Regions from separate parts of the Colwellia sp. BRX9-1 genome, predicted to be linked through region 2. Evidence: riboswitches for the same ligand, from Rfam matches in the RefSeq annotation. Region 2 holds a riboswitch; the other holds the start of a gene.
What was found. A riboswitch is a leader RNA that binds a small molecule or an ion and turns the genes downstream of it on or off. The one in region 2 is predicted to bind thiamine pyrophosphate.
Positions count from the first base shown of each region.

Region 1: another riboswitch for thiamine pyrophosphate. It lies ahead of thiC (phosphomethylpyrimidine synthase ThiC); the one in region 2 lies ahead of H4J76_RS10775 (TonB-dependent receptor).

Region 1 covers NZ_JACGVM010000005.1:214,468-231,228, reverse strand. Annotated here, with positions in the region: gene H4J76_RS07610 (RNA polymerase sigma factor) at 1-41, shown strand, start outside; gene H4J76_RS07605 (hypothetical protein) at 34-585, shown strand; gene H4J76_RS07600 (DUF4252 domain-containing protein) at 582-1,124, shown strand; gene H4J76_RS07595 (DUF4252 domain-containing protein) at 1,135-1,722, shown strand; gene H4J76_RS07590 (S10 family peptidase) at 1,786-3,327, opposite strand; gene H4J76_RS07585 (HutD family protein) at 3,455-4,027, opposite strand; gene fghA (S-formylglutathione hydrolase) at 4,027-4,872, opposite strand; gene H4J76_RS07575 (S-(hydroxymethyl)glutathione dehydrogenase/class III alcohol dehydrogenase) at 4,894-6,042, opposite strand; gene H4J76_RS07570 (tetratricopeptide repeat protein) at 6,237-7,178, opposite strand; gene H4J76_RS07565 (outer membrane beta-barrel protein) at 7,333-7,842, shown strand; gene H4J76_RS07560 (M1 family metallopeptidase) at 7,923-9,599, opposite strand; TPP riboswitch at 9,774-9,895, shown strand; gene thiC (phosphomethylpyrimidine synthase ThiC) at 10,001-11,962, shown strand; gene H4J76_RS07550 (FAD-dependent oxidoreductase) at 11,970-13,181, shown strand; gene thiS (sulfur carrier protein ThiS) at 13,171-13,404, shown strand; gene H4J76_RS07540 (thiazole synthase) at 13,407-14,210, shown strand; gene thiE (thiamine phosphate synthase) at 14,229-15,752, shown strand; gene H4J76_RS07530 (DUF418 domain-containing protein) at 15,769-16,761, opposite strand, start outside.
Region 2 covers NZ_JACGVM010000010.1:18,264-35,024, forward strand. Annotated here, with positions in the region: gene H4J76_RS10775 (TonB-dependent receptor) at 1-913, opposite strand, end outside; TPP riboswitch at 1,004-1,122, opposite strand; gene H4J76_RS10780 (single-stranded DNA-binding protein) at 1,242-1,892, shown strand; gene H4J76_RS10785 (SHOCT domain-containing protein) at 1,938-4,040, shown strand; gene H4J76_RS10790 (TVP38/TMEM64 family protein) at 4,052-4,720, shown strand; gene H4J76_RS10795 (thiol:disulfide interchange protein DsbA/DsbL) at 4,751-5,383, opposite strand; gene H4J76_RS10800 (serine/threonine protein kinase) at 5,425-6,402, opposite strand; gene ccoG (cytochrome c oxidase accessory protein CcoG) at 6,402-7,835, opposite strand; gene H4J76_RS10810 (hypothetical protein) at 7,970-8,326, shown strand; gene H4J76_RS10815 (formimidoylglutamate deiminase) at 8,413-9,774, opposite strand; gene hutG (N-formylglutamate deformylase) at 9,914-10,705, opposite strand; gene H4J76_RS10825 (ATP-binding protein) at 11,015-14,269, shown strand; gene H4J76_RS10830 (glutathione peroxidase) at 14,425-15,153, shown strand; gene H4J76_RS10835 (methyl-accepting chemotaxis protein) at 15,250-16,761, opposite strand, start outside.

The sequences.
Region 1 (16,761 bases), on a different contig from region 2:
GTGAATTGCGAAATAATTTAAAGGGGTATACCCATGAATAATAAAGAATCATGGCAGAAACCATTAGATGATTTTTTAGCGAACAATGACCTTTCAGCTGACACCCGCGTGCTAGCAAGAGTATTGTCCGAGAGCAGTGAATTAACTAATGAACAACTTAGTAACCAACAAATTGCTGAGTTGGAAACAGCGTTACATATTGAACAACATTTAAATGACATAGGTTTGCAGCCTTTATCAGCCGATTTGAAAAACAAGTTACAGGGCATTAGCAAAACTGAAAAAAGCAGTCATGTGATTTTTGGCTACTTTACGCCTAGCTGGAAAAAACTTAGTGCGCTAGCCGCAACCGTTACCGCTATCGCTTTACTCAACACCAATATACTAAGTGATCCTATAAATAAACAGCCATCACTGGCAGAAATACAACATGCTGAGCAAGAGTTAGCAATCGCTTTGCAATATATATCATTCGCTAAAAAAATATCAACAGAGCAAATAAAGCAAACATTTGACGAAAATATACAACAACCATTGAACCAAGGTTTATTTAAACCACTTAATCATTTTAAGGAAACATCATGAAAAAATTATTATCAGCACTTATTTTATTTAGTTCATCATTATTAATGAGCAGTTCAGCTTTTGCCGATGACATTACAAAAGAGCGAGGTTATGTAGACTTTGCCAGCCTTAACTCAGTTTATGGTGAACCTAAAGTGATGGTTAATTTAAATAAAACCATGTTAGGTTTTATTAGCAAAATTAATCTGTCTGATCCAGAAGCATCAGAGTTAATCAGCAAATTAAAAGCTGTTCGTGTACAAATCTATAATATGAAAGGTAGCGATCAACCGGCAATAGATTTAATTGCAAAAGTCAGCAAAGATATTCAATCTAAAAACTGGTTACCTATTGTATCGGTCAATGAAGAAGATGAAAAGGTACGAGTATTCACCAAAATCACTGATGACCTTATGGATGGTTTAGTGGTTATGGTTATTAACAATAAAAGTGATAAGGACGGCCGAGAAGCGGTATTCATTAACATTGTTGGTGAAATAGACCCTGCACAAATTAATAAAGTAACCAAATCACTTAACATTGATATTGACTTAAAATAACGAGTAAACCATGAAACTATCTCACTATTTTTTAAAGAAAGTGACCTTGCTATTAGCAATTGCAGCAAGCTTTTTCTTAACCGGGTGCGGCATTACCGCAGGGGGACTTCACAGTCATGCTGGCTATGCCGATATTGAATCACCTTATTGGTGGCAAGCTGACAGCGAAATAAACTTGTCTTTAGGTCCATTAGCCATTGGCACAGCACGTTGGGTTATTGATGCCGATGAAGACCCTGAAATTGATGCTTTATTGGATGACGTAGATGGTGTTCGTATAAGTGTTTATAACGTTGAAAAAAACAGTGAGTTGTTTAAAGATAATTTCATTGAAACTCAAGCTAATTTACGTGCCGATGGTTGGCAACATGTAGTAAGAATGAATGATGATGAATCAACTGATTACTCACTGATGTTCATCAAGTCAAACGGTGAAGTAATTGATGGTTTAGTTGTACTGTCACTTTCAGATAATGAGGCGGTATTTGTCAATATTATTGGTAATATCCACCCTAACTCTTTTGAACCTATTATGGAGCAGGTTTATAAGAAAAATGATGCGGCAAAAAGATTTAAAGAAGTAGATGAAGAGGAATAACATATTAGCCGATTAAGTTATAAATGATAACTTAATCGGCTTGCTTTTAAGTGCTAAGATAATTTATCGTGGCGAAGCAGCTTTGTATTTAGCGGCTTGTTTATTATCAGGTAAAGACGCTTTAATAAATTGACGAATATCATCATTCGCCGCTTTTAAATCTTCATAGCGAAGGTACATCATATGACCACTGCGGTAGCCTTTAAAAGACAAACGGTCTTGCATTTTACCACTTTGATCTAACTGCCACATAGTGTACTTAGCATCAAAATAGTTAGTCGCACCATCGTAGTAACCGGCTTGGAACATGACATTTAAATAAGGGTTTTGTGCCATCGCTAAACGTAAATTTTTACCGGTATTATTGTTAGTGCGATCCCACGGATGTACATCACCGAACATATTATATTTAATGTCTGTTTTATAGTTTAACTCTTCGCGTAAATAGTAATTAATGGCGGGCGTGAAACTGTGCAGCCATGACGTTAATTCAGCATTGTAGTCAGGACGTGAACCGGTTGTTTTCTCGTCAATACCTAAGTAACGTGAATCTAAACGACCAATTGTTTGCTCACGGTCACGTAATAGTTCTTTCCAAAAATAGGAAGCGCTAATATCTAAATTACTGCGTAATACTTCAGTGACCGAAAGTCCTGAATAATAAGAGACCTTTTCAGCTATCGCCTGTTTTTCTGCTGGGCTAATAAAGCCACCTTTAGCGAGTGCAGGTATGTATTGCTCAATAGTAAACTTTTCAACTTCAGGCAAAATATCCAATAAGTCTTTTTGCTGTAAATCGCTCTTTAGTGCTTGGTGATACCAGGCAGCAGCTGCAAAATAAGGTAGGCGATTTGCGGCCTTTACTGGTCCGTCACGCTTAATACCAATATCGGTTGGCGACACGAGAATCACACCATTTAAATACATCCACTGACGTGATTGTAGTTCTAAAGCTAAACCTGAAACACGGGTAGTACCATAACTTTCACCGATTAAATATTTTGGTGAACGCCAGCGCTCATTCCGGGTCACAAAAGTATTGACCCAATCTGCTAGATATTTGATGTCGGCATTGACACCAAAAAACATCGATTTTTGTTGTTCTTTCGAAGGCATCTTGCCCTCTTTGTCGGGTAAAACTCGTGAATAACCCGTATTAACTGGGTTAACAAAAACAATATCGGCAACATCTAAAATTGAATAGTCATTGGTCTTAACACCGTAAGGCTGCAATGGATATCCTTCGTCATCAACATTTAAAACACGTGGGCCGGTGTAGGCAACATGCATCCAAACAGATGCTGAACCTGGGCCGCCGTTAAAAGAAATTAATAAAGGTCGTGCGCTTTTATTCTTAACATCGCTGCGTTGGTAATAGGTATAAAACAAACTGGCGGTTGGGTTACCCTCACTGTCCCATACGGGTTGAGTACCTGTAGTGGCAGTGTAGTCGAATTTTTTACCATTAACCTTAGTGCTATGTTTTGTGGTTGAGCTTTCGTCGATAGGTAACTTGCGGCTATTGTCAGCAGTATTCTCAGCATTAGCAAACGGTGAGAATATCAGCAACAAGGCGAATACTTTGACTAAATGGTGTGCTTTCATTTTAACGTCCTGTGCATTGAATTTTTATTAATATCTCCATACTCTAAAACAGAAAAAATATTATCGCTGAAATAAAAGTTTAAATGACTATTTTCAGCGATAAACACCTGCTGTCACTAAATTTTGCCTAGGTATTTTGCGTTAAGTAAACCACGATCAGCTTTTGTCCTGTAATCGTCATCTCCCCTGCTTTAAGGGTATTCAATTTCAATAAATGCCCTGCCTTTATTATTTGGTGATTTTGGTATGACGTTAACTGGAATGCACCCGATAAACTGTAAACAAAGCATAAGTCTGCAGCTTTAAGTTCAACTGTTTGTTGAGCTAGCAAGGTTTCCACAACGGCCGAGCACTTTTCTTTATCGGTAATAATATTAAAATCGGTAATTTCGCCTGCAGGTAAATGTCCAACGGTTCGACAACCCCCATCAAAATTGGCGACATCGAGGATATTATTCAACTGATCAGTTTTACGGTTATCGTGTTGTAAATTAATGCCCTTACCGGCAATGAGAATGAGATTACGCTGATAACCTGAAAAATCAGAAAAGACTCCATCTTCAACAACATTCGCCATACTCAAGCGCCAAATAAAGTCAGCTAAAGTACCGCCGTCATTAATCGCCAATTCAATAGTTTCACCTTGGCCATTTTTCCATGGGATAGTCTTAAAATGTTCAGGTGAAATAACTGTAAACATTAAGACTGCCCCAAATGTTTCGCATGGAAACATAAGTGACTTTCAATAAAACTGGCGATGAAAAAGTAACTGTGATCATATCCCTGATGTTGGTTAAGTATTAGTGGATAGTTATTACTCAGCGCCGCTGAAATCAATGATTCTGGCTGAAGTTGCTCTTGCAAAAAGTCATCGGCTAAACCTTGATCAACCAATGCCGGTATATGCTGTGTACTTGCTTTCATCAACACGCTTGCATCATGTTGCTGCCATAAAGCTTTATCATCACCTAAATAAGCGCTAAACGCTTTTTGTCCCCAAGGGCTATTAATTGGATTAGCTATGGGGCTAAAAGCAGATACCGAACAATATTTATCAGGATTTTTTAGCGCTATCGTTAACGCGCCATGCCCACCCATTGAATGACCACTGATTGATTTTTTACTCGATACAGGAAAGTTTTCTGCAATTAACGCTGGCAATTCATTAACAATATAATCATACATTTTATAATGAGTAGACCAAGGTTTCTCGGTGGCATTTATATAGAAACCCGCACCTAACCCTAGATCGTAAGACTGGTTTTCATCATCGGCAACATCATCCCCGCGCGGGCTGGTATCAGGACAAACAATGGCTATACCGAGTGCCGATGCCATGCGCTGTCCTCCTGATTTCTGTACAAAGTTTTCATCGGTACAGGTCAGTCCTGAAAGCCAATATAAAACCGGCACTGGTGAATGCTTGCTGGCACCCTCAGGTAAATAAATAGCGAAACGCATCGGACATTTTAGACTTTCAGCATGATGTTGAAAATGCTCTTGAACGCCACCAAACATTTTATTACTGCTAATTTTTTCTAACATGATCTTCAACCTTTTAGGTACTTACGAATGGTTAAAATGAATAACACTACGAATACTCTTACCTTCGTGCATTAATTCAAAGGCCTCATTAATTTTTTCTAACGACATGGTATGGGTAATAAAGTCGTTTAAAGCAAATTCACCGGCAAGATAGCGTTCAACATACTCAGGTAACTCACTACGACCTTTCACCCCACCAAAGGCAGTACCACGCCATACTCGACCAGTAACCAGTTGAAATGGGCGAGTTGAAATCTCTTGTCCTGCGCCAGCAACACCAATAATAATAGACTCACCCCAGCCTTTATGACAACACTCTAAGGCCGAACGCATCACATTAACATTACCGATACATTCAAAAGAGTAGTCAACACCACCATCGGTTAATTCAACAATAACGTCTTGAATAGGTTTATCGTAATCTTTGGGATTAATACAGTCTGTTGCACCCAGCTTTTTGGCTAACTCAAATTTACTTTCGTTGATATCAATCGCAATAATACGGCTTGCTTTCGCCATAGCAGCGCCAATAATAGCCGACAAACCAATACCACCTAAACCAAAAATAGCCACGGTATCACCTACTTCAACTTTCGCCGTATTCATGACTGCGCCCATGCCGGTAGTTACTCCGCAACCCAATAAACACACTTCTTCAAGCGGTGCTTTAGGGTTAACTTTCGCTAAAGATATTTCAGGTAAAACAGTATATTCAGAGAAAGTAGAACAGCCCATATAGTGAAATATAGCTTTGCCGTTTAATGAAAATCTCGAGGTGCCATCAGGCATTAAGCCTTTACCTTGGGTTTCGCGAATTTTTTGACACAGGTTGGTTTTACCCGATTTACAGAATTTACACTCACCACACTCAGGTGTGTATAAAGGAATGACATGATCGCCAACCGCAACACTGGTGACACCCTCACCTATTTGTTCAACAATTCCGCCACCTTCATGCCCTAAAATGACTGGAAATATTCCTTCAGGGTCTTCGCCTGAAAGCGTGAAAGCATCTGTATGACAAACGCCTGAAGCGATGATTTTAACGAGAACCTCGCCTTTTTTGGGAAGTTCTACATCAATTTCTTCAATTGTTAAGGGTTTATTTGGCCCCCAAGCAATTGCAGCTTTAGATTTGATGGTGTTTAGTTTTTGCGTAACTGCTGACATATGAATTGACCTGATTACATTCTTTAAAGACAATGATAGTGGATAAATATCAGGAATAACAGCCTATTGAAATGGATAAAATTATGTTAACCCGATTAATAAATTGGGCTTTACTATGATGGCGAGATATTCACCATAAGGATTTATCAAACCTTTTTGCAGTATGCTTTGTTATCGACTCCCTCTTAAAGGTTTTATAATTCACCCTTAAGGTCATTAAGCTTTAATAGCAGGTTTGGCGCTAAGAGTTCTTCGTTAATGGCCAGTAATAGCTCCTCGGCTTGTTCTTTATCACCGCCCAGCAACTTTATTTCGGCTAAGTACAATTTTGCATGAGAGGCTTTCACAACATCTAAAGCAATGTCAGCATGCTTAATTGCGGCTAAATAACTTTTTTCAGCCAATGAGAATTGTTCAGCGTGTTGTTGTGCTTGCGCTAAATTAAAATGTACTGTCGCTATTTGTTGTTCATTGCCATATTTATAACTCCAAGGAACGGTTGCATACCAGTGAGCAAGCGCTTCATCATACAATTCAAGTTGCCTAGCGACGTGCCCTAAATGACCAAAAAGATCCATCATAAACTGCGGATTATGACTGTTTTTATATTTTTCTTTTAAAGCATTAAGTGACTCATAGGCTTCAGGTAACTCACCAATAAACATTTGTAAGTTAGCAATTTCAATAAGTTTAATTGGAGATGGATAAACTTCATTCATTATTGCTAATTGTGCTTTTGCTTTATAAATATAACGCTTCCCTTCTACTAAGTCGCCATGACTAAGTAAACACTTAGCATAATACATATAAAGAGTGACTTGAAAAGGGATCGGTAGGTCTTCATCGTTTATCCAACGCTTTGTTTCTTGGTAAAGCTCATCACTGTGTTGCAAAATAAATAGCGAGGATAATTTGAATTGCATTAAGCTAAACCAGATGCGGCTTTTCGGCTGTACTTGGGTTAATTCAATATTAACTTTTTCTAGGCATGATGATGGCGAGCGCTGACATAGCTTTGCTGTGCTCTCACTTTTCATTGCATAACTTTTTGCAACCGGTAAGCAAAAAACCCACAATAATAGTGCTATAAGTCCAAGTAAATAAAGTTTTGAAGAGATAAAAAAATGTTTATTCATCGTTAGATATTGCCACTGATGTTATTAATTGCCAAGTGCCAGACTATAATTTATTAAAGATTATTGAACAAAAAATATCTTGGTGTTAAGCTCTGCGCGAAATCTTCACCTTAATTTAACCTAAAGTTAACCCAAATAAAATAAAGGATTTATTATGTTTAAGAAAACCGCTATTGCACTCACTCTTTTCAGTCTTTCCCTAACAGCCGTAGCTGCTGATTGGCAAGTGGGCGGTGGATTCGGTCAGTTATCTGATAGCTCTGATGGCGACGATATTTCTTTGAACTTTATCTATGGCTCAGTGGCATATAAAATTGAAAATTCAGCGAAAAACTTTTACTTGATGCCTGAACTTCGTCTCGGTTCTGGTGTTGGTGACGACTCACTTTACGGTGCTAAAATTGAAGTAGAAAGCTTACTCGCTTTGTCTTTGCGTGGTCAATACGACTTCAACAATCGCGCATATGTTTATGTGATGCCGTCTTATGCAAACTTAGACCTCAAAGCAAGCTACCGTGGCGAATCAGCGTCTGATGATTCATGGGAGTTTGGTTTCGGCGCTGGTGTTGGTTATAGCCTCAATAAAAAAGTGAGCGTTGAAGCCTCTTATGAAACGTATGACGGTACTAAATTACTTTCTGTTGGTTTTAAATACGCTTTTTAAGCGCAATATTTAACTGACCGTTGACGTATAAGGAGAGCAATAAGCTCTCCTTTTTAATTTTATACCGTTAACTTTTAAAACTAATGACCTAAAACACTGAGTGTCGAAATATAAAAGTTAGCATCAACGGCTATATTTGGATTTTCCTGCTCAAGTTCAACAGTAGTCCAAGTTGCTGTTGGTGCCAGCCACTGTGTTTTACCGGCAATAGTGACGCGTAACGGCATATCAAAACCCTTAACCACGTTACCCCAACGAATTTTCATCACTTTATCTTTGATAAAATATTCGAAAGTGGGAATACGTATATCACGTAAATATTGATCAAATACCTTACTTAAGTCGATACCTGATTGTGTGCTAATGTAGTTTTCAATATCTTGGGTAGTCACTGTTTGATGATAAAAAACTTTACCTAGTCCACGGAGTATTTCTCGCCATTTTCTATCATTATTAATCACTTGGCGAATAGTATGCAGCATATTGCCACCTTTATCGTACATATCACCAGAACCACCGCGATTAGCATTATATTCGCCAATAATAGGGGATTGATTACCAATATTCATCCGTTGACCACGAACGTATTCAAAGGCTTGCTCTTTGGTGAAATGATACTCTAAAAATAAACTTTCTGAATAGTTAGTAAAGCTCTCATGGATCCACATATCGGCAACATCTTTATTGGTGATGTTATTGGCAAACCACTCATGACCTGATTCATGAACAATAATAAAATCAAATAATAATCCTGGGCCAGTACTACTTCTATCACGCCCTAAATAACCATTTTGATAACCATTACCATAAGTCACCGAACTTTGATGCTCCATCCCCAAATATGGTGCTTCCACCAGTTTATAACTGTCTTCATAAAACGGATAAGGACCAAACCAATGCTCGAACGCTTCAATGGTTCGTTTTGCTTCTTTAAACTGTTTTCTTGCTTTCGCTAAGTTTTCCCGTAAAACATAGTAGTCCATATCAAGCTGACCTTTTTCACCTTGATACTTTTCACCAAAATGAACATAGTCACCAATGTTAATATTGACCCCATAATTATTAATAGGATTCACAACTTGCCAATGATAAATTTTTGTTTTATCAATTTTATTGTGTTCAACTTTAATTAATCGACCATTAGACACATCCATTAAATGTTCTGGCACTTCAACGCTGATTAACACGCCATTGTTAGGCTCGTCGGCAGGATGATCTTTATTTGGCCACCAAATACTAGAGCCAATGCCTTGATTTGAAGTGGCAATAAAGTCGAGGCCATTACTGTCTTTCTTCCAAGTAATACCGCCATCCCATGGGGCGTTTTTTGCGGTAACGGGCTGTCCAGAGAAGTACATAGTTATCTTCTGCTCCGAGCCTATTTCTTGCTTACTGGCTGGGGTAATAAAATAAGAATAGCCATCTTGCTCTACTTCAAGCGCCTTACCATTTTGGTGTACTTTCTCAAGCTTCATTGGCGCCTGTAGTTCTATTTGTAAACGTTCACCTTTAGCTAACACCTTATAAGTCATGGTGTTTTTACCTGAAAAAAGCTTAGTTTCAGGGTCAACTTTTACATTAAGATGATAATGAATTAAATCCCACCACTTTCTTTCTGGTGTAATAGTACCCCGTAATTTTTCTTGGTGCGTTACTTTGCCACTTTCTTGTTGCCAATTACTCGCGCTAACATGCCCAGCAAAAACCATAGCGCAAACTAAGCCAGCAAGTGAAGTCGTTATCCGTTTTTTTATCATTGTTATTGTCCTAACACTCTCTCGTATACAATATACTAGCATTGTGTAATATAAATTGTGAACCCTAAAAAGGGTAAGATCTGTCAACGACTCACATCGTTATCTAAAAATTAATTATAACCAAATACAACATTATGATTGCGTATTTTGAAACTAATACGATAGAATCACCACAATTACTTGTCGGAGTGCTGAGATTATTTCTAAAGAAATATTCAAAGCTGAGATCGCGAAAGCGGGATCCGTAGAACCTGATCAGATTAATATCTGCGTAAGGGAACAAGGTAAAATAAAAGAGTTAAAGGATTAATTCGTCACTTTTTTATTTTTTCCTCACTCTACACTTCGTCTTTTTTATTCGTGCATTTATAACGAAATGCATATTATTAAAAGGCAAAAAAATGACCAAACCAGCTAACAAACTCACTCGCAGAGAACGTCGCGAACAAGCTGAAACATTCTTAAAAAACGTTTCTGATCAATCATTCCCAAATTCTAAAAAAGTTTATGTGCAAGGTAAAATTCACGATATCAAGGTAGGTATGCGCGAAATCACCTTGTCTGATACTTTATTAGCGGGTAATAAAGATAAGCCAACCTACGAAAAAAATGAACCTCTTTGCGTCTACGATACCTCAGGTTTTTATACCGATGAAAGTGTCGAGATAGACGTACACAAAGGTATTCCTCGCCTGCGTGAAAGTTGGATTGATAGTCGTGGTGATGTTGAGCTCTTAACATCAAATAGCTCTACTTATGCTCAACAACGTTTAGCTGACGATGGTGTTGACGCAATACGCTTTGAACACTTACCTAAAATGCGTGTCGCTAAAAAAGGTCAAAACGTTACCCAAATGCACTATGCTCGCCAAGGGATCATTACCCCTGAAATGGAATATATTGCCATTCGTGAAAATTTAAAACGTGAAGAGGTCAAAGATAAAACCTTACTACTACAACATAAAGGTCAGTCATTTGGCGCCAGTATTCCAGCGCAAATTACCGCAGAGTTTGTCCGTGATGAAGTCGCGCGTGGCCGAGCAATTATTCCGGTAAACATTAACCACCCAGAATGTGAGCCGATGATTATTGGTCGTAACTTTTTAATTAAAGTAAATGCCAATATTGGTAATTCGGCGGTGACCTCTTCCATTGAAGAAGAAGTAGAAAAACTGGTTTGGTCGACCAAGTGGGGCGCAGACACGGTAATGGATTTATCAACGGGTCGTAATATTCATGAAACCCGCGAATGGATCATGCGCAACTCGCCAGTGCCCATTGGTACGGTGCCTATCTATCAAGCGCTAGAAAAAGTAAATGGCGTGGCAGAAGACTTAACCTGGGAAATTTTCCGCGATACCCTTATCGAACAAGCCGAGCAAGGTGTTGATTATTTTACCATTCATGCCGGTGTATTATTACGCTATGTTCCAATGACCGCTAAGCGTGTCACCGGTATTGTCTCACGTGGTGGTTCAATTATGGCGAAGTGGTGCTTAGCGCATCATAAAGAAAATTTTTTATACACCCACTTTGAAGATATTTGTGAAATATTAAAGCAATACGATGTCTCGTTTTCACTCGGCGACGGTTTACGCCCGGGCTCGGTTGCTGATGCCAACGATGAAGCACAATTTGCCGAATTACATACCTTAGGCGAATTAACTAAAATTGCTTGGCAGCATGATGTACAAACGATTATTGAAGGCCCCGGGCATGTGCCACTGCATATGATCAAAGCAAATATGGACGAGCAACTTAAACATTGTGGTGAAGCACCTTTTTATACGTTAGGTCCGTTAACGACTGATATTGCACCGGGTTATGACCATATTACTTCGGGTATTGGCGCCGCTAATATTGGTTGGTACGGTTGTGCCATGCTTTGTTATGTCACTCCTAAAGAACATTTAGGCTTACCCAATAAAGAAGATGTTAAAGAAGGTTTAATGACCTATAAAATTGCTGCCCATGCCGGCGATTTAGCAAAAGGTCATCCGGGGGCACAAATTCGTGATAATGCGATGAGCAAAGCGCGCTTTGAATTTCGTTGGTACGATCAATTTAATATCGGTTTAGACCCTGAAAGAGCCAAGGCTTATCACGATGAAACCTTGCCACAAGAATCAGGTAAAGTTGCCCACTTCTGCTCTATGTGTGGGCCAAAATTCTGTTCGATGAAAATATCTCAGGAAGTACGTGATTATGCCGCGGGTCTTGAAGCCAGCAATAAAATAGAAATACAGTTACTTGACGAAGTCATTGTTTTAGATGCAACGCCAACCGATATTGCACAAGGCATGGCTGAAAAGTCGGCGGAATTTAAAGCGGCCGGTAGTGAAATTTACCATCAGGTGAAATAGTCAGCCGATGACTATTTCTCAGCAGTTCCCTAAACCTACTCAAATCTGTGCCAATATCGTTGTTATTGGCGCAGGATTAGTGGGTCGTTTAATGGCATTGTCTTTGGTTAATCAAGGTCATCAAGTGACCTTGGTTGATAAAGATAATAAACAGGGCCACCAAAGTGCCGCTTATGCTGCTGCCGGTTTATTAACGCCGCTAGGTGAAGCTATGCATAGCGATCGTAATATTGTTGAAATGGGCTTTGAGTCATTAGCGCTTTGGCCTGAGATTCTTGCTAAATTAGACAGTTACACTTATTTTCAACAAGCAGGCACCTTAATGGTTAGCCATGAACAAGACCAAGGCGATTATCAGCGTTTCATGGCTTATATCAAAAATCATTATCCGCAACATCAGCTACAGCAACTGAATCGCCAACAAATACTTGCCCTTGAGCCTGAATTAGCTCATCGCTTTAATCATGGGTTGTTTTTACCTGAAGAAGGGCAAATAGGTAATCGTAAATTACTAAAAGCCCTGCAAAAGCAGCTAGAAAAAAGTAGCGTTACTTGGTTAGAAAATTCACCTGTCGTTAACATTGAACAGCAAAAATCGAGCTGTTTAGTCACTTACCATGAGGATAACCCACTAGGCAACAAAGGCAGTAAGCAAACTAACACGTCAAAGCATATTATTGCTGCTGATTTAGCAATTGACTGTCGCGGTGCAGGCGCACGCAACAGTGCAGGCGAAAACACCGCAGCCCCCTTAAAAGATTTACGAGGAGTACGAGGTGAGATATTTCAGTTATTTTCCCCTGAAGTCAATATTACCCGGCCTATTCGTTTAATGCACCCTCGCTATCAATTATATATAGCCCCTAAAACTAACGGCTTTTATGTCGTGGGAGCAACTGAAATCGAAAGTGAAGACTGCGCGCCAATGACGGTACGTTCTTCAATGGAATTACTCAGCGCGGCTTATAGTGTCCATGCTGGATTTGCTGAAGCCAATATTCATCAACATATTAGCCAGTTAAGACCTGCTTTTAGTGATAACCAAGCTAAAATATCACTGCAAAATCGGCTTATCCAAGTCAATGGACTGTTTCGCCACGGCTACCTTATTGCGCCGGTTGTGTTAAAGCAGTTAGAGTTTACCGTTGCGCATTTTTTCGAGTGTCGCTCATTAACAGAATCTCCTTATCATAAGTGGTTAGCCATCAATGAATACTAAAGCAGCTATAACAACCTATTTTATCAATGGACAAGTAATCACCATTGCCAGTAAAACACCCAATATATCAATGGCATTACTGCATTATTTAACGCCAGAGCAGCAAAAACAAAGTTTTGCCGTAGCCCTTAATGGTGACTTTATTGGTAAAGCTGACTATCAAAAAACCACAATTAATCAAGAGGACAGTATAGATGTACTGTTTCCTATTCAGGGAGGTTAATGATGACATTTTCAACCGAACTAATGATATACGGACAAGCGGTTAATAGTCGTTTATTAATTGGTAGCGCACTTTATCCTTCGCCACAGATCATGAAAAAAGCGATATTAGCCAGTGGCTCAAAAATTGTCACCTTGTCGTTAAAACGCCAAAACCCTGCGCAACAGTCAGGCGCAAAAATTTGGCAGTATATTCAAGAGATTGTTAAAGAGACTCAGGGATTTTTATTACCCAATACGGCGGGCTGTAAAACAGCTAAAGAAGCGGTAACCCTAGCAAAAATGAGCCGCGAAATTTTTCAAACGGATTGGATAAAATTGGAAGTTATCGGTGATGACTATAATTTACAACCAGACCCTATCGAGCTATTAAAGGCCAGTGAACAGTTGTTAAATGAGGGTTTTAAAGTGCTACCTTATTGCACCGACGATCTAGTGGTGTGTCAGCGTTTATATGACTTAGGTTGTCAGGTGATCATGCCTTGGGCATCGCCAATAGGCACAGGTAAGGGTCTAATGAACCCTTATAATTTAGCAACAATTCGTTCGCGGCTTCCAGATGCAACTCTCATTTTAGATGCGGGTATTGGTAAACCCTCAGATGCTTGTCTAGCTATGGAAATGGGTTACGACGCCGTATTATTAAATTCAGCAATTGCCTTGGCAGATAGTCCGGTGCTGATGGCAAAAGCCTTCGCACAAGCCATTGTCGCTGGCGAGCAAGGATACATGGCGGGTGTAATGCAGCAACGACAAACCGCTCACCCATCAACCCCAACCCTAGATACACCTTTTTGGCATCAATAAGGCAACAAGGATAAAGCTATGACAGAAAGTGTTAAAGAAAAACCGATTGTATGGACGATTTCTGGCAGCGATTGCTCTGGTGGTGCGGGCATTGCCGCCGATATAAAAACAGGTCATGCCTTGGGTGTTGAAGTTTGTCATTTGATCACCGCGAATACCGTACAAAACGCTAACCGCCTTGTCTCGATAAATCCGGTCGCTAGCGAGACATTACAACAACAAGCTAAGGTATTAATTAGTGATAAACCACCCAGTGTCATTAAGATTGGCTTAATAGCCAATCTTGAACAAGTCACATGGTTAACCGAATTATTAGCGGGCTTTAAAGCTAACTACTCAAAAATAAGTGTCGTTTTTGACCCCGTTGGCCAAGCGAGCGTCGGTGGTCGTTTTTCGACACTACAGCGAGAAGATTTAACCCTATTGTTCAGCTATATTGATGTTATTACCCCCAACCTGGTGGAAGCGCAACAATTATCAAACTTATTGATACTTAACCCCGTTGAGCTGGCAATAAAAATTGCCGAATTAGGCGTCGCCAGCGTCATCGTAAAAGGTGGGCACAGTGCCGTGTTAGACAATGATGGTTTACAAGTCAGTGATGACTATTGTTTACATCACGTTGAGCAATCATCGATAAGTTATCAACTCTCTTCACCGCGAATAAATACTTCTTACAGTCATGGTGGTGGATGCTCCTTTGCTAGCGCATTAGCGGCTTTTTTAGCACACGGCTATTTATTACGTGATGCCTTTACCTTAACCAAAACATTTATTAATCAGGGTTTAGCTAAATCGGTAACTGCTAGCATGAAAAAAACCGATTATTATGGCGCATTTGAACAAACCCATTGGCCTAATAGTGCTGACTTTTTCCCCAGAATATCATCCAACCTAGTCAAGAAATATCAGCAGTTACCGCCTTTTCCATCGTTGGCACTATCAGATAATAAGCTTGGGCTTTACCCTGTGGTTGACTCACTTTATTGGTTAAAACGTTTATTGCCATTAGGCTTAAATATTATTCAACTACGGTTGAAAAATAAGACGGACATCGAGCTTGAAAAACTAATCATTGCAGCCATAGCCATTAGTCAGCCGTATAAAACGCGCTTGTTTATTAATGATTATTGGCAATTAGCAATAAAGCATCGCGCTTACGGTGTGCATATCGGCCAAGAAGATTTACAAAACGCTAATTTAACTAAGATTCATCAGTCAGGTTTACACTTAGGTATTAGTACTCATGGTTGTTATGAATTTTTATTAGCACAACAATTACAACCCTCTTATTTAGCGATTGGCGCTATATTTCCCACTAAAACTAAAAATATGAGCGGACAAATTCAAGGGGTAGAAAACTTACAACAGCTATTGAAATTAGCCAGCAATATTCCGGTTGTAGCCATTGGCGGTATTAATCATCAACGAGCAGAACGTGTTTGGCAGACGGGTGTTGACAGTATAGCGGTTGTTACCGCGATCACTGAAAGTGAGAATGCTGAAATCGCAGTTAAACAATTCCAGCATATTATGCAGTAATTTTTCCCAGTAAAACCTAAGAAGCTATACTTGTATCAAGTTTTTTTTCTAAGCGTAGTGGTTGCCATTTCAGGTACGTAATTGAGCGCCATAACCATTCTAACGGGCCAAATCTAAAGAATTTCAACCATAGTGTACAAAAAACAACTTGGGCAAAAATCACCGCGACGACAATAAGCATTTGTTGTCCGCGGGCTATTTGGCCAAACATACCACCAGCATAGCCATAAAATATTGTCGTTAAGATTATAGAATGACCGATGTAATTAGTAAGCGCCATTTTTCCTAACGGTGCCAACCATGAAAAACCTTTGATAAACCAAGCTTTGCTGGCTAATTTTACAAACAAGCCAATATAACCGGCACAGAGAACAAACTGCCCATAATAAAAAATAGTTTGTCCGCCGGCTCTCACTTCGATAGCACTTTTTGTCACTGGGTGTAGACTAATAAAAGTTCCTGCAATACTTAACAGTAGGCCAATGCTCAATCCGCCCCAGCACATAACACTGAAGAAACTTTGGTGTTGTTGTGGGTTTTTCATTCTGCCACTAGCGACTAACCAATAGCCCACCATGAAAAGAGGTAAACAAACAAAGAAGGCAAAGGTTGGCGTGTTACCTAAAGCTTCAACGGCGCTTTTAGCTCGGTACTTAGTCGCTTCAATATAGCTAGTTTGCGTAAAAGCTGCTGTTTCTTTTGCTTCATCTTGCGCACGGCTTTGTTTTCGTTCAAAACGTTGTTGAGCTTTATAAATAATAAGCTCTTCGTCGGTCATGCTATCTTCATCGACTTCTTCTACAGCTTCTTCTCTTTCTTCTAATGCTTCAACATCACCCTCGATTACTGCTCCACTCGCTGCTATTAAGGTACTTTCTTCTTCAATCTCTGTATTTTTACTAACCCATATTTCTTTAGGATTATCTTTTTCTTGTTGCAGTAACACATCAAGCTGCTGATTAATGCTGACTTCCTGTTGCCAATCGTTGGTTATTACGGTGTTGTCACG
Region 2 (16,761 bases):
GATGCTCTGTCGTGGTATAGCTGCTTATCGCTTCGAATTTTGCGAATGACAAACCTTCAAAACTAAATTTTAGTGCCCCGCCATGCGATTTTTGATTATCAACACCTGGGTTGTCCGTGATCGTATTAAAGCCGTTGTTATCTAATGTCCATGGGTCGAAACTATTATCGTTATCCGCAAATATATAAGTAAAATCAACACTTAAATCTTCTGTTGCCGTATATTGCAATTTGAACTTTCCAGAAAACTCGTCAATGCCATTAGTATCATCTCTATTTAGATAAAGATTGTCGCGATAACCGTTTTGTTGATGTTGCTCTAATGATATGCGGTAATTTAAGTCTTCGGTGACAGCACCAGAGCTATAACCGGCAACATTAATTAAGTCGTCATTGCCTAACGTTACTTTAAAACCATGCTCAGGTAATTCTGTTGCGTCTTTTGATTTTATGTAAATTAAACCCGCAAGCGCATTGGCACCAAAACGTGTACCTTGTGGACCTCTTAAGACTTCAACTTGTTGAACATCGTACATAGAAGCTGCCATGCCCAAGCCTGACAAATCGATATCGTCAACAATGAAACCCACTGATGAGTTTGGCGCACCGCGGTATTCAGAGCGTTCACCGACGCCTCTAATTTGTAAATATTTCGGACGAGATGTTCCACCAGAGAAATTTAAGTTGGCGACACCATTAATAACTTCTTCAAAATGTTGAATGCCCTGCTCAGCTATTTTTTGTTGGTCGATGATTGCAATACTAGTAGGAGCTTGCGCTAAAGATTGCTTATTAAAACTGGAAGTGACGGTTATACGCTCAATATCAGTTGATTCATTTGCTTGTGTGACGCTAGCAAAAGTCAATAAAGTCGTTGTTACCGCAATTGAAATAGGAGATTTTATAAAATTCATACTGGGCTCTTTTTGTGGCATGCAAGCAAAAAAGAGCAATAAGGCAAATACACCATAAGTAAGCACTTACACAAAGTGTTTACGATAAATATTCAACATATTAACCATTCCTACGCCGGCATTATCCGTTTCAGGTATTAAGGGTAAAAATTCTCAGCAATACAAAAGCCTATTAACAACAGCTTTTTATTGCACCCCTTGGTTTGTTCGGCATACTAACAATTTTATCATCAAAGTACAGAAAAATTATGGTTATTTAATGTCATGTATTTGCTTAATCTGATGATTTTCAGTAAATTAGCACTATAGTTTTTTTTATTAAATTGCCATGACAAATCATCTAAGCCAAAATCATTTATGTTCAGTAACCTTATTAGGAAATTTAGTTGCTAAGCCTGATATTCGTTATCAAGCAAACCCGGTCGTTGCTGTAGCTGAGTTAGTATTAGCGACCCATAGCCGATGGTTTGACAAAACGAGCCAACAGTTTAAAGAATGGACGAGTTATCATACGGTTAAAGTTATTGGTGATATTGTTGATCGTTCACTTATTCACTCGCAAAAGGGTGATGTTATTTTAGTGCAAGGCTATTTACTTAATAGTAAAAAAGCTAACCGTGAAATATTACACGCCACTTATGCACAAACATTTGCAAAGGGTTACGCCCAATCAATAAACCAAGTGCATATGAGTGGTGAAATAAGCAGCGATATTAATTTAGTACTAACCGAGAATAATAAAGAATTAGTCGCGCTTAACTTAACCGTTAATAATTTAGTGTATTCGCCTATAACACAGCAAACCCAAAATATTTCTATCGAACGTTCGGTACATATCTGGGGAAAACAAGCACATTATATTAAAGATAAGGCCGAGCTAGGCGACCAATTAGTTGTCGACGGAAGATTAAGCTATCTCAATGATAGTAAAAAATCACAATTTATTGATTCACACCAAGTCATTTTATTGAAACATTAAAACGGATTATCTATAATTTTATAAAATTAGGATTGTTGGCAAAATATGGACGTTTTTCATTATATAAAAAAAATAACTACGCAAACACTTCCAGTGTTGCTGGCTTTTTGCTGCCTATTAACGCCCTTAACAACGATTGCTGAAGAAGTTCAACTCGAAGTTTTAGCGCAGCTACCTAGCCTAAGTTCAACCAATAAAATAACCGTTATTGCATTACCTGTTAATAATGAGAATAAGCAACAATACTTAATTGCAGACGCTGCTGGCGAATTGTCTTTACTTAATAATGCCAAGCTCACTTTTTTAGCAAGCTTACCTTTAAATAATCATACTACCGATAAACAAGTTAAATTAACCGCGCTAACGTTACACCCCAGTTTTTCGTTAGCAGATAAAACTGGCTTCCAAAACTTTTTTACTGCACATATTGAGCCCGCTAAAACAAATAATAATGTTGCGCGATTAACGCTGTTAGCCGATCCCGTTGCATTGCCATTTGACGCTGTGATAACACAGTGGCAATACGACAACACAGCGGCAATTAAAATTGATGTGCAGCAACGCAGAGAAGTGCTGAGAATTGCGGTGCCAACTGCCACACATCAAATACAGAAAATTGCCTTTAATCCATATAATAAAGTATGGCACGATGATTATGGCTTAATGCTTGTTGCTTTATCTGACAGTAACGCTAGCTCAGCCAACGCTAGCGAAGGTGCTTTATATTCTGGCGTTGTGTTACGCATTAACCCTGAGAAATTTGGCTTAAGAAATTATAGGGTGCCCAGTAGTAACCCTTTTATGAAAACAAACGACGTTAACAATGAGATCTTTATTTTAGGCGCTCAAAGCATTAGTTCTTTTTCGTGGTCAAAAAAACATTATGGCGCATTACTCGTAGAACATGACTACGATGGCGGTCACCAAGTTGTTGTTGCTGATAAAGGTGCTGACTGGCGAGACTCTTACCAAAATAACCTTGTTTTTCCGCTGAAATCTACTCAAGGAACTGATGGAAATATTTTCCCTTATTATGGGCGAAACCTAGAAGCGTCAGTGGGAAGTGTCTTATATCTTATTAACGATGCAAAAAATTGGCAACTTGCCCAATTGAATACCACGATGGTAAATAGTGAGGCTCAAAGTCGCGCTGCATTACCTATTTTGTCGTTTAGTCGTGATGAGCTTTCTCCAAAAAATAAAGTGTCATTACTCTTTGATCACAACGGCGAACCCTTACTGTTAGATTTAACCAATAAACAATTATTATCGGTAAAGGCTATCCCGTTAAAAAGTGACAATAGTAAGAGTATTCAGTTAGAGAATAAAAGTGATGAACAATTGTTGCCACTCAACAATAGCGCTTATGGCAAACTACTGCTTACCCTGTTTATATTAGTGGTTGCGGTGGTGCTTTATCGAGTACGGCTAAAAACGGTCAATCAAAAAGCAAAATTAAGAGGTATGTTTGCACGCTTTGAACTCGATACTAGCCAAACAACCGTATCGTTTTACAAGCGCCATCAGTCAGAAATAGACAGTCAATTGGCTACTGCCGATATAGTTAAAAGTGAAATTTGGGTAAACGATAACAACGTCAGTATTATTAATGAAGATATTGACCATGGTTACAATGAGCAATGCGAGAACAAACTGCGCTTGTCATTTGATCAAGCGCATCGCCATAAGCTTATTGATGATGAAACTCGACAAGTCCTGCTTTATTTAACCGATAAAAACGCTAAAACATATGTTGTATGCTTATATTTTAGAAAAGGTAACCAGCGTCTAACCAAAGCTAAATATTTTGATATTTTAGAGTCATTAATTGATTGGAGTTGGTTTATTGCCAGCCAGCTGAATCCAGAAGCAACAACGGTACGACCGCTGAAAGTAACCATCGCTAAGAGCGCGATAAAAAAAGTTTTTAAGAAAAAAAAGGCCGAGCCTGAAAGCATTGATGCATCCGTAATAGAAGAACCGCTACCTAGTAAGCAAACCGCAGCGGTATTGCACGACATTGTTGTTCATGACTCCGAATTAATAAGTTCGCTAGACAAGCTTGTTGATTTAAAGCAACAGGGTTTTTTAACCGATGAAGAGTTTAGTTTAGCTAAAGCGAAAATTTTATCAGATATGATTGTTTAATATGGATAGAGATGCTGAGCAAACAAACTAAAACACTTTTTTTAATGACCACATTAATTAGTATTGCCATTCTTTTTAGCGTGTTATTTTCTTTAGATGTATTGAAAAACAACAACCTACAGCCACTACTTGACCAGTTTATTCCTCAAGGGTATCTGGGGGTGTTAATGGTGTTAAGCCTATTGGCATTACTGACCAGTATCGGTTTACCCAGGCAAGTCGCTGCTTTTTCTTGTGGTTACATCTTTGGCATTGTTTATGGGACGTTGCTGGCCACTTTAGCGGCAACACTCGGTTGCATGCTAACGTTATTTATCGCAAAAACCTTTTTTAGACAAAGGGTGCTTGACGCTTACCCCGACAAAGTAATGGTGCTGTCTGCTTTTTTCTCAACGGACACCTTCAGCAAAGCCCTAGTCATTCGTTTGTTACCTGCGGGCTCAAACTTTTTAACCAACATATTGGCAGGCATGGCTAAGGTAAAGTTTATCCCATATGTTACAGGCACTTGTGTTGGCTTTATTCCACAGATGTTGATATTTTCATTACTGGGCGCAGGTATTAAAGTTGGTGAGGAACAGCAAATATTACTGAGTTTATCTTTACTGGTTGTTGCGTTAATTTTTGGCTATTTATTGTATAAAAAAGAAAAAAAACGCAATAAAAAAGGAGCTGTTTAGCTCCTTTTTTATTGTCTTGCTAACGGTCATTTAGTTGAGTGTTAACAAGTACTTCACTAAGTTATTATAGTCAGCTTCAAAGTTGTTTTTGTCTAAACCTGCATTTTCAATTTTGTAGCGGCCATTAACAATAACGGCTGGCACACCTGTTAAACCACCACTTTTTGCGTAGTAGGTTTGCTTTTTCTTCATTTGTTTTACTTGGCTATTTACACCAAAGCTTTTCATTAATTTGTCAAACTTTTCGCCATCAGCGCCATTCAAAACAAAAACATTACGAATATCTTTTTCAGAAGTAAAGACTGCGCGCTGCACATGAATATAATTAAAAAGTGCGCCCATTAGCTTACTTTCCATGTCCATTTGCTCGGCAACAACTACCGCTTTACTTAACGTTTCCTGCATAACTTGAGAAGCGCCGCGTAAAAAATCAACGTGATTGAATTCAAATTTAACTCCTGCTGGTAACTGCTTTTTAACGCTAGTCATGAAAGGTGAAAACTTGAAACAATGTGGACAGTAAAATGAAAAGAATTCACGTACTTCAGGCTTTTTGGTCGCCTGTTCGCTCACGATCGTGTAATGCGTACCTTCTTGATAATTTGCTGCTGATGCCATTAATGGCAATAATAACATCACAAATAAACTCAATAATTTTTTCATTTAACGTTTTTCCTCAAACAATAGCCCTGCGCTATTAATAATTATGCAGGTAATAAACTTAATGGTGGCTGTTGAAGGGCAGACACTTGCTCTTTCAACATTAAAATTTGCTGTTCCCAATACTTATCGGTATTAAACCATGGGAAGTTATGCGGGAACGCTGGGTCTTGCCAGCGCTTACATAACCAAGCCATATAATTAACAACACGCATGGTACGTAATGATTCTATCAAAATAAGTTGCTTGGGTTCAAATGAATAAAACTCTTCGTATCCCGAAAGCATAGTATCAAGTTGTAATAACCGTTGTTGGCGATCACCTGAAAGCATCATCCATAGGTCTTGAATAGCAGGTCCCATGCGACAATCATCTAAATCGACGAAATGTGGACCTTTGTCTGTCCATAAAATATTACCGGCATGACAATCACCGTGTAAACGTATTTCATGGCTGGGTTGATATTGTTGCGCAGCAATATCAACCACTTGTTCTAAAATAGTAAAAAAAGCTTTGCTTAGGTAATGTGGCACAAAACCAGAGTCTTTTATAATATCGGTGGCCTGAAAAAGCATTTCTTGCTTGTTATAGGTCGGGCGATGTTTAAAAGGTTTTGTCGCCGCAACGGCATGAATACGCCCTAAAAATCGTCCCATCCATTCAAGCTGATCTAAATTGTCTACTTCGAAAATACGTCCGCCCCGACAAGGGTAGATAGCAAAATGAAAACCTTGATGAGAAAAAAGCGATTCACCACCAATTTTTAACGGCGCAACTAAAGGTAATTCATGTTTTGCTAACTCAAAAGAAAAGCTATGCTCTTCTCTAAGTTCAGCTTCGGTCCAGCGTTGTGGTCGATAAAACTTGGTGACGTATTTTTTCTTATCTTCGTCGTGAAATTGATAAACACGGTTTTCATAACTATTTAAAGCCAGCAAGCCACTGTCAACAAAGAGGCCAGTACTTTCTAGGCCATCTAAGATCAAGTCGGGTGATAGGGTAGTAAAATCAAATACAGACATTAGCGTTTATTAAAAAACCTGCTTTCATGTTCAAGAGAAACATCATCTTCCTCTGAAACCAACTCAATAACAAATGAAATATCGGTCATGTAACCTTTTAATTCATAGGGGTCTACGGACAGACTCATTGGTAACGTATACACAGCGGCGGCTTTTACCATGACTTCTTGTTCGCCATGCCACTTAGTGTTTTCAATACCCTTAACAGACAAGCGATAAACGTTATCAGTTTGCGATTTATTTAAGATTTTTAAGGTGTACACATTTTCTATATCACCGTTAAATTTTTCTTTGGCCAGTTCATTTCTGTCGCGAATAATGTCCATAGTGACCGGAGCTCGATTAACAATTTCTAAAACTAACAAGCTACACATTACTACCAGAACGATGGCATAACCCACTAATTTTGAACGAATAAAATGAACTTTTTTACCTTGTAACTCATGTTCGGTGGTGTAACGTATTAGCCCTTTCGGGTAATTCATTTTGTCCATAACCCCGTCACATGCGTCAACACATGCACCACAGTTTATACATTCATATTGTAAGCCGTTACGAATATCTATACCGGTTGGACAGACCTGCACACAAAGGTTGCAGTCAATACAGTCACCTAATTCTAATGATTCATGTGCTACTTTACGAGAGCGTGCACCACGGCTTTCACCGCGATTAAAGTCATATGAAACCGTTAAGGTATCTTTATCAAACATCGCTGATTGGAAGCGTGCATAAGGACACATATGTAGACACATAATTTCACGCATCCAGCCAGCATTACCATAAGTACAAAAAGCAAAGAACCAAACAGTCGCTGCTAAAGCAAACGAGGCCTGAAAAGTAAAAAAGTCAATAAACACTTCATCAACCGGTGCAAAATAACCGACAAACGTTAGTGCCGTTAGTATTGAGAAAAATAACCAACAAGTATGTTTTAAGGCTTTACGCCAGAATTTGTCAAAATCAAGTTCGCGGCTGTCCAGTTTTTTACGCTGATTAGCGGTACCTTCAATTTTTTCTTCAAACCAGATAAAAATAAAGGTCCAGACAGTTTGTGGGCATAAATATCCACACCAAACACGCCCTAAAAAGGTGGTAACAAAAAACAGTAAAAAAGCACTAAGAATACAGAGCCAAGCGAGTAAGGTTAAATCTTGTGGCCACAAGGTTAGTCCAAAGAGCGTGAAGCGTTGTTCGGCAATATCAAATAAAATGGCTTGATGATCGTTATATCGCAACCAAGGCAGTACCGCAAAAAGTGCTAAGAAAAAAAAGTTCATCCGCTGCCTAAGTAATTGGAAAATACCACTTACTTTGCGCACATAAATTTGATCACGAGGCTGGTAGGTTTCTACCTGATTGGGTTGATGTATTTTAATGTTTTTAACGGGAATTTGTATCTGCGCTTTTTTGATCTTGTCTTCTGATTTCACGATAAATCCTTGATATACGAGAGCCTCAAGATTATAACGATATTTATCTAAGAATACGTTATAAAACAATTAATATTAGTGAATAAGCCCAAAATTGATTATTCTTATATAATCATTCAATTATATAAAGAATTATGAAAAATTTATTGATCTTAATCGTCGCCGCGGCATTATTTTTACACTTTTATCCACAACCAGAAGTAGACGAGTGGTTTTCAGAACAGAAAAACGTCATTTCTAATGCCTTTTCAGAAGCTACAGATACCAAAGTAAGGTTGAAGGCCGATAAAATTTATACTGACTTAAAGAGTCAGCTTGTCAATTTTAGTCTTGAAGAACAACAATTTTTAAAAGAAATAACCAGCGATAGAAAGTCGGTAAAAGCTTTTTTTACTGATTTTTGTAATGCCAAACAACAATCCCCACATTTGCACCGAGACAACCAAGCGAAAGTTTGTAAAACAATTGCTCAGTATAGTTCTTTATTATAGGTAAATTAAAAAATTAATAACCTATAAAAGATATAAAGCTGTTATCGAGCAGTTCTAAAACTTAGATGCGCGATAACCGTTTAATGCTAAGCAGAAAGACTGGCCAATAGCTTAGAGAATGCTTGTTCAGACTCTTGCTCTAGGTGATGAACACCGCCGTTAATCACCCAGTGGCCATTGACCATAACGTCGTTAATCATATTATGCTGACTTGCAAAAATCATACTGTCTAATAAGTGTTGGTCGTGGTGAGCAAACAAAGCCACTTTTTTGGCATTAAGTACCAGTAAATCCGCTTGTTTACCTATCGCTAACTCACCGGTATTGCTATTTGTACTTTGAGCGCCGCCTAAGGCTGCTTGTTGCCACAAATTACGACCCACTGAAGGTTGATTTTCTGTTGCTAAAATAGCACGTTGTTGCTTAATTAAGCGTTGTGCGTATTCTAACCAGCGTAACTCTTCGATAGGATTCACTGAAATATGGCTGTCAGAGCCAATCGCTAAGGTACCATTTTCTGCTAAAAATTCACTGGTGGGGAAAATACCGTCACCTAGATTTGCTTCAGTGGTTGGGCAAATTCCTGCAATCGCTTTACTGGCAATAATTCCTTGGCGTTCTTGTTCGTTGATATGTGTTGCATGAATCAAACACCATTGCGGGTCTAATGTGACATTATTTAATAACCATTCCACCGGACGTTGACCATAATGCGCTAAACAATCATTGACTTCTTTTTGCTGCTCAGCGATATGAATATGCACTGGCGCTTTATGATCTAAACTACGAACATGTTTTACTGCTTGCTCTAGCGACGTTTTGTCAACCGCTCTTAATGAGTGAGGCGCAATGCCAACATTGGTATTTTGATAATCAGCACTTAAGGCAAAGCAGTCACTGACCAGTTGATTGAATTGTTCTACTGAATTAATAAAGCGCTTTTGGCCGTCATTTGCCGGTAAAGGACCAAAGCCTCTGAAACGATAAAGTACCGGTAATAATGTTAAACCAATTCCCGATTGCTGACTGGCCTTAAAAATGGCTTTTGCCATGGCAGCAAGTTCATCATGGTTTTCACCATTAATTTCATGATGTAAATAATGAAATTCTGCAACACGGGTATAACCCATTTTAAGCATTTCAATATAAAGCTGTCGGGCAATTATTTCGGCATCGTTTACCGTCAGTTGATCGATAAATTTGTACATGATGCTTCGCCATGTCCAAAAACTGTCTTGCCCTTCACTACCTTGTTCACTGAAACCCGCAAAGGCACGTTGAAAAGCATGGGAGTGGCAATTAACCATACCAGGAATAACAACCCCTACTTGCTCAGCGCCGTCAATATGGCCTGATGTTATTGCGGTGATCACTCCATTTTCTATGGTTAATGTTTGCTGCGTGTGCCAACCGCTGCTTAATAAAATACGTTCTGCAAATAACTTCATCGAAAATACCTTTGCTAATTTTTGTTGTAAAACCCAATCTACATTTACTACATTTACTGCGTTTACCTATTCACCACTGACTAATGATTAAGGCTTAATAAAATAGTTATCGCGACTCATTCATACGAGCACACCTACACTAGGCTTTTTGTTGTGAAAACTTAATCAAGGTTTCTACTAACTGTTTAAGCTTAGGAATAACCTCACTTGCCAACGCTTCATTGTATTCTGGACTGGGCTCACTCATGTAAGTACGTTGTGAAAGCTCTAACTGTACCGCATGAATATTTTTTTGCGGTTGACCATACTCTCGAGTAATAAAGCCGCCTTTAAACCGCCCGTTAGTGATCATGCTATAAGGTGAGTAATCAAGTTTTTGTAGTGCAGTGATTAATTCAGGCGCGCAGCTTTTACCATCAGCGGTACCAAAATTAAAATCGGGTAATTGGCCTTCAAAAAATCTCGGCACGGTCGACAAAATAGAATGAGCCTCTAGTAAAACGGCTTTACCAAATTCATTCTGCATGTCAGCTAGAGTGCTTTTTAATGCTTTATGATAAGGCTGCCAATACGTGGTTACTCGATGTAATATTTCATCTTTGTCTGGTGCTTGTCCTTCAAGGTAAAGTGGCGCAAGGTCAAATGAAGTCGTCGGACACAATTCAGTACTGTTGGCACCAGGGTATAAATCAACACCTGCTGGATCTCGATTTAGGTCAATGACATAGCGGCTATATTTGGGCATGATAATATACGCACCAAGCGCTTGAGCAAACGCGTAAAGCTTGTCTTTATGCCAATCAGTATCAGCCACTCTCCTGCCTTGTTCAGTCATTTTATTGGCAATATATTCAGGTAAAGCCTCACCGTTATGCGGCATGCTGATAAGCAATGGAATTCGACCTTTTATTAACGTGTAAGTGTTAGACATCTTCAACCTTTTAATTGTATATACAACTTTAGGGGTAATTTATCATGCTGTTACTGTAGCAAGCAAATTTATTGCGTTGTGATGCTGATCTTTTTAGTTGCTTTACTTGTTGGCCACTAAGGTTTATTTAATAAGCCCCCGGGTAGCAGTAAGTCGTATTACCTAAAAAACATCTGATTTTCATTATATTAAATCAATCACTTATTTATTAAAATTTGCTGGTTTGCAACTTATAGCATAGAGTGTATTTATTAATACTTCACTTCTGCCTTCATAGATAAACTTAAATAAAAATCTAAGTTTTAAACCATGGATGATGACATTATAAGCGATATAAAGAGTATGTTATGGCCCTTGTCTACTTGGCTTAAGCGCACATTATTGTGCAGTATTTTGTTAGTCACTTTTAGTGTCTATGCAGAGCAACTATCCCACAATAAAGCGCCCCTTCGAATAGCTTTACCTGATAGGTCGTCAATCAATGCAGCTTCTGGAGAGAAGTTTCAACTGCTGGTTAACTTTCTTAAAGAGTATTGGCAGATTTGGGCAATAGATAATCAACGTGAAGTATCGTTTAGCTACATGCCAACAGAAAAGGCTTATCAATCGCTTGCTAATAAGAGTATTGATGTGGTCGCCGTTACTCGTTACCAGCAAGATCAAACAGACTTAGTTTTTAGTATTCCCTATGCTAAATTCAAACAAAAAGTGTTTCGTCGCATTCAAAGTAATAAAAGTAATGGTCTGCAAATAGGTATCTACTCTGACGATCAGTCAACTTTAAATTTTCTTAGTCGCCATATTGAACGTTATTATTATCAAGATATTGATAAGCTGCTTGGCGATTATCAAAAATATGATGCCTTATATGCAACAAAACCCTGGTTACTTAATGAAAAGTTAAACGAATATAAGCTCAGTGGTGATTTTCATATTACTGAAGATGAAGCACCAGAAGTTTACTTTCGTTTTGCCGTGAATAAAAACAATAGAAGCTTGATGCATAAAATTAACGATGGCATTCGCTCAGTGAGTCGACAACAAGCCGAGTTATGGAATAGCAAATACATTACCTTAAATGAAGGAAATATCTCGTTAACTTTTGGCGCCTATTTTACAAATTTATCTGTTGCTGAAAAAGATTTTATTATTGACCATAATCAACTTTCCTTTCCTGTGGTGTCTGGAGGTTTTCCGCCCTACATTATTACTAAAAACTTTAATCACATTACCGAGCGCGGCTTCACCATTGATTTATTTACGCTTTCAACTGAGCGAACCGGTATTATCTATAAACCTGTTTATGTAAAAAATATTGAGCAAATTTTTTCGTCTTTAGCACAGCAAAAAATTAATGTACTGCCGTTGGTTGAGCGCAATAAAGACCGAGAGAAAAAGCTTATTTTTTCTGAGCCTTATTTGCAAGCCAGTTATAGTATGGTTTATCGCTATAATGACACGATAATAGATGGTTTAAGTGGCATAGGTGACAAAAAAGTTGCTGTGGTTAATAATTTTAATGCCACCCAATTATTAATAGAAAAACTTCCTTTTGCACACCTTAATTACTTTGACTCGATGAATGCGGCCATTACTTCAGTATCTTTGGGTGAATCTGATGTCTTTATTGGTGGCTCTCTGATTTCTTCTTATTTGGTTAAAGAAAATCAACTCTCAAATCTCACTAGCCAACCATTAATAAACTTTAATGATAATGCTCAGTTTTTTTTCGCGAGTAACCCCGGTAACGATATTATTATTAGCTTACTTAATCGCACCATTAAAAGTCTTTCTGCCACAGATTACGAAAGACTTTATGCAAAATGGAGTCAAACGGCTTTCCATGAAAATAATGCCGATAAACAAATTGCTAATGCTTATCGAAATGTTAGTTATTTGTTTGTCGCTATTATGCTTTTTGGGCTGATTATTTTTTGGATTTATTATCGACAGCTTAGGGTCAGAAAGCTTGCCCAACTAAAAATTGAACATGCATTATCAATTGCTGAGTCTGCAAAAATAGAAGCTGAAAAATCAGCTCAAGCGAAAATAACTTTTCTTGCGCGGATGAGTCATGAAATTAGAACGCCGATGAACGGTGTATTAGGTATGGCAGAAGCCCTTGCTTTCACACCTTTAAATAAAGAGCAGAATGATTTACTTGAAACATTACAAGGCTCGGCAACCAACTTACTCGCTTTGCTCAATGATGTGCTCGACTTTTCAAAGATGGACGCCGGCAAACTGACTTTAGAGTCGGTGCCAGTGAATTTTAATTTACTTTGTAAAAATATTATTAGTGGCTTCAATCACATTGAACACCACAAACCATTAGAAATTAACTTACACATAGACAATAAAATAAGCCACTGCTATTTAACCGACCCAACACGCTTCACACAAGTGCTTAATAATTTGCTTAGTAACGCGATTAAGTTCACCGATAAAGGGCAAATCGATTTAATTGTTACGGTGGCTAGCAGTGAGGTTATCAATAAAAATACCTACGACACACTTTATTTTGAAGTAAAAGACACCGGCATGGGCATAGCGGCGGAAAAACAAACGTTCTTATTTACTCCCTTCATTCAAGCCGATGACGACATTACGCGAAAATATGGTGGTACGGGTTTAGGGTTAAGTATTTGCCAAGAAATAATATCAGCGATGGGTAGCGAAATTAAGATTGATTCAACGCTAAACCAAGGGAGTTCTTTCCATTTTAGCTTAAAGCTAAAACAGTCAACTTTAGAAAGTTCCACCGATAACCGTCGCAGTAATACGCGTTTAATTAATGCCGCTGACGATAACCGTTTTCAAGATCTACGTATTCTTATTGCCGAAGATAACCTAGTAAACGTTAAAGTGCTCTGTGCGCAACTTGCGCGTCTAAATATTAAAGCCGATATTGCTTACGACGGCCAAGAAGCTTTAGATTTACATGAAAAACAGGCTTATGACATTATTATATCTGATTGTCATATGCCAAATGTTGATGGTTTTGAACTCGCTCAAACGTTAACAGCAAGCGAGCAAAGCCGACCGCTTTGGTTAATTGCTGTAACCGCCGATGCTTTGAGTGGCGCGGCAGAAAGGTGTATTACTGCAGGTTTCAATGACTATATGGCTAAACCTTGCCCACAGGAAGAAATAACCAACAAGCTCAACAATGCTTATCGACAGTTATTAAAGAAGCAGCAGAAAAACGACTTAACTAAACAAAATTTCAGCCTTTTTGATTTAGACATGCTGCTGAAAAATAATGAGCACGACATCGAACTGAGTAAAAATGTTGGTCGACTTTTTATCGCTTCATGGCAAAAAGAAAAAAAGCAGTGGCTCAGCGCCACCGAGAATTTTGATCATAAATATATACAAGCACTTGCTCACAAGCTAAAAGGCAGTACACGGTATTTTTCCCACCCTGAAATAGCTAAAACGCTCAATGAGGTTAGCCAGCAAGCCAGGGCTGAAAATAGTAAAGATATAAAAGCATCTGCTAGCCACCTTTATTTACAACTAGATATAATGACCGAAGAAATTAAACGTTGGCTATTGTTATAAGTCATGTGATTCTTTCATCATCAATCTAGATTAATTTTTTTATTATCAATCGCTTTAATCAATCATTGTGAATTGTTTTTATCACTTTATTAAATCAAGTTATTCACCCATACTAGTACCACTTAATCGATTCAAATCAATCAAAGCGAGTGACTATGTTTACCAATAAAGAAACACAGCAAGTTCCAAACACTACTTTTCCTATTATTACTGCCGATGGTTGGGCAAGTCGAAACAGTGATGAAATTTTTGCTAATAAAACCGTCATTGTATTTTCATTACCAGGCGCATTTACACCGACTTGTTCATCTTCACATTTACCAAGATACAATGAACTAGCGAAAAAATTTAACGCTAATGGTGTTGATGAAATTGTTTGTATTTCTGTTAACGATACCTTTGTAATGAATGCTTGGGCACAAGACAAAGACGCAGCCAACATTAGTTTCATTCCTGATGGCAATGGTGACTTTACTCAAGCGATGGGTTTATTAGTTGATAAAAAAGAAATTGGTTTTGGTAAGCGTAGCTGGCGCTATTCAATGCTAGTAAAAAATGGCGTTATAGAAAAAATGTTCATTGAACCTGATTTACCTGGCGACCCATTTGAAGTATCTGACGCCGATACCATGCTCAATTACATTAATCCTGAAGCGGTGCAGTCTCAAGAAATTACAATTTTTAGTAAGCCGGATTGTCCATTTTGTAAAAAGGCTAAAGCATTATTAACAAGCCAAGGTTTAAAGTTTGAAGAATTGATCGTTGGTAGCGACGTAAATACTTCAATGTTCCGTGCTATTACTAACTCAGATACCGTACCACAAGTATTTATTGATGGTAAAAACATTGGTGGTAGTGAAGATTTAGCTGCTTACTTTGGTTAAACTTTATTATTAGCCAGCACTCAACACTTATTGTTGGCGATACAATAAAAAAAGCTAGATAACTCACGTTATCTAGCTTTTTTTTACACTTGCTCGTTAGACTTTAAACTTACCCACTATATCATTTAAGCCGGTGAATTCTTGTTGTAAACTGTCACAAGCTTGCTGCGTTTGCTGTAAATTTTGTACGCCTTGCTGATTTAAATCCATCAAATTTAATATATCTTCATCAATTGATCTGATCACATTAACTTGTTGTTGAGTAGCTTCAGTTACTGCATGATTTTCATTATCAACCTGTTGTAACATATGAATAATTAATTGCATTTTTTCGTCGGCTACTTTGGCTTTTTGCACACTACTGGTACTATTTTTTTGACTTTCGTCCATAGAAATAACCACCGCGTCAGTGCCTGTTTCTAAGTTATCAATCATGGTTTCGATTTCCAGTGCCGCTTCTTGAGTGCGTTGTGCTAACTGTCTAACTTCATCAGCTACCACAGCAAAACCTCGACCCTGTTCCCCTGCTCGTGCCGCTTCAATAGCCGCATTTAACGCGAGTAAATTAGTTTGTGAACTAACCCCTTTAATAACATCTAAAATGCTGACTATATTTTTAGTTTCACTGCTTAATTTTTCGATTTCGCCGCTTGACTGCGTCATTATTTTCGACAAATGTTCAATTGACTGAATATTTTCATTGAGTGCCACCAGCCCTTCATTTGACTGTGCTTGCATGCCTGATGTTAAGTTAGAAGCCGTTAGTGCGTTAGTCGAAATTTCTTGTGAAGAGTTATTTAACTCGGTTACCGCTGTCGATACACTTTCACCACGATTAAGCTGTTGATCGGCCATATCAATACCGACTTGTGAACTTTGTCGAACTTGGCCAATCTGCTGTTGTAAATTCGCCGCTGACTCTTTAACTCGTCGCATCGAATGATGCATAGTTTCTATAAAATCATTAAAGTTTTCTGATAGTTCACCAAACTCATCGTGGCTCTCAACCGATAAACGTTGGGTTAAATCACCGTCGCCACGAGAAATACCTTTTATGGCAAGGTTTAAGGTATGAATAGGTTTCATTAAATAGCTAAACAATAAATGCATAAGAATAATTGTTGCAAGTAAGCTAGCTATAACCACAATAATGGCAATGTTTCTCGAGTTCACCATGGGTTGGTAAGCTTTTTCGCTGTCAAGTACGACACCTACATACCAATTAACCGAGTCTATGCCTTTAATGGGGATAAATGAAACTATGGTGTTATTATTAATCTCATTTAAGTCACTCGAAAATGGCGGTGTTTGACCTAATAATTCACTCACATCTTTATCGACATATTTCACATCAGGATGACTGAGAATCTTCCCTTTTGAAGTCATTAAATAGGCATAGCCTAAATCAAGAAAATCAATTTCATTCAGAATCGATGAAATCTCATCTAGAAAAATATCACCTCCAGCTGCACCAACAAATTGTCCATTTTTCAAAATAGGCGCTACAGCAGTCAATACTTTTTGATCCGTCGTGGCATCTATATAAGTTTCAGTAAAAGAAGACTTACGTCCTTCTTTTGCAAGTAAATACCAAGGGCGCTGACGAAT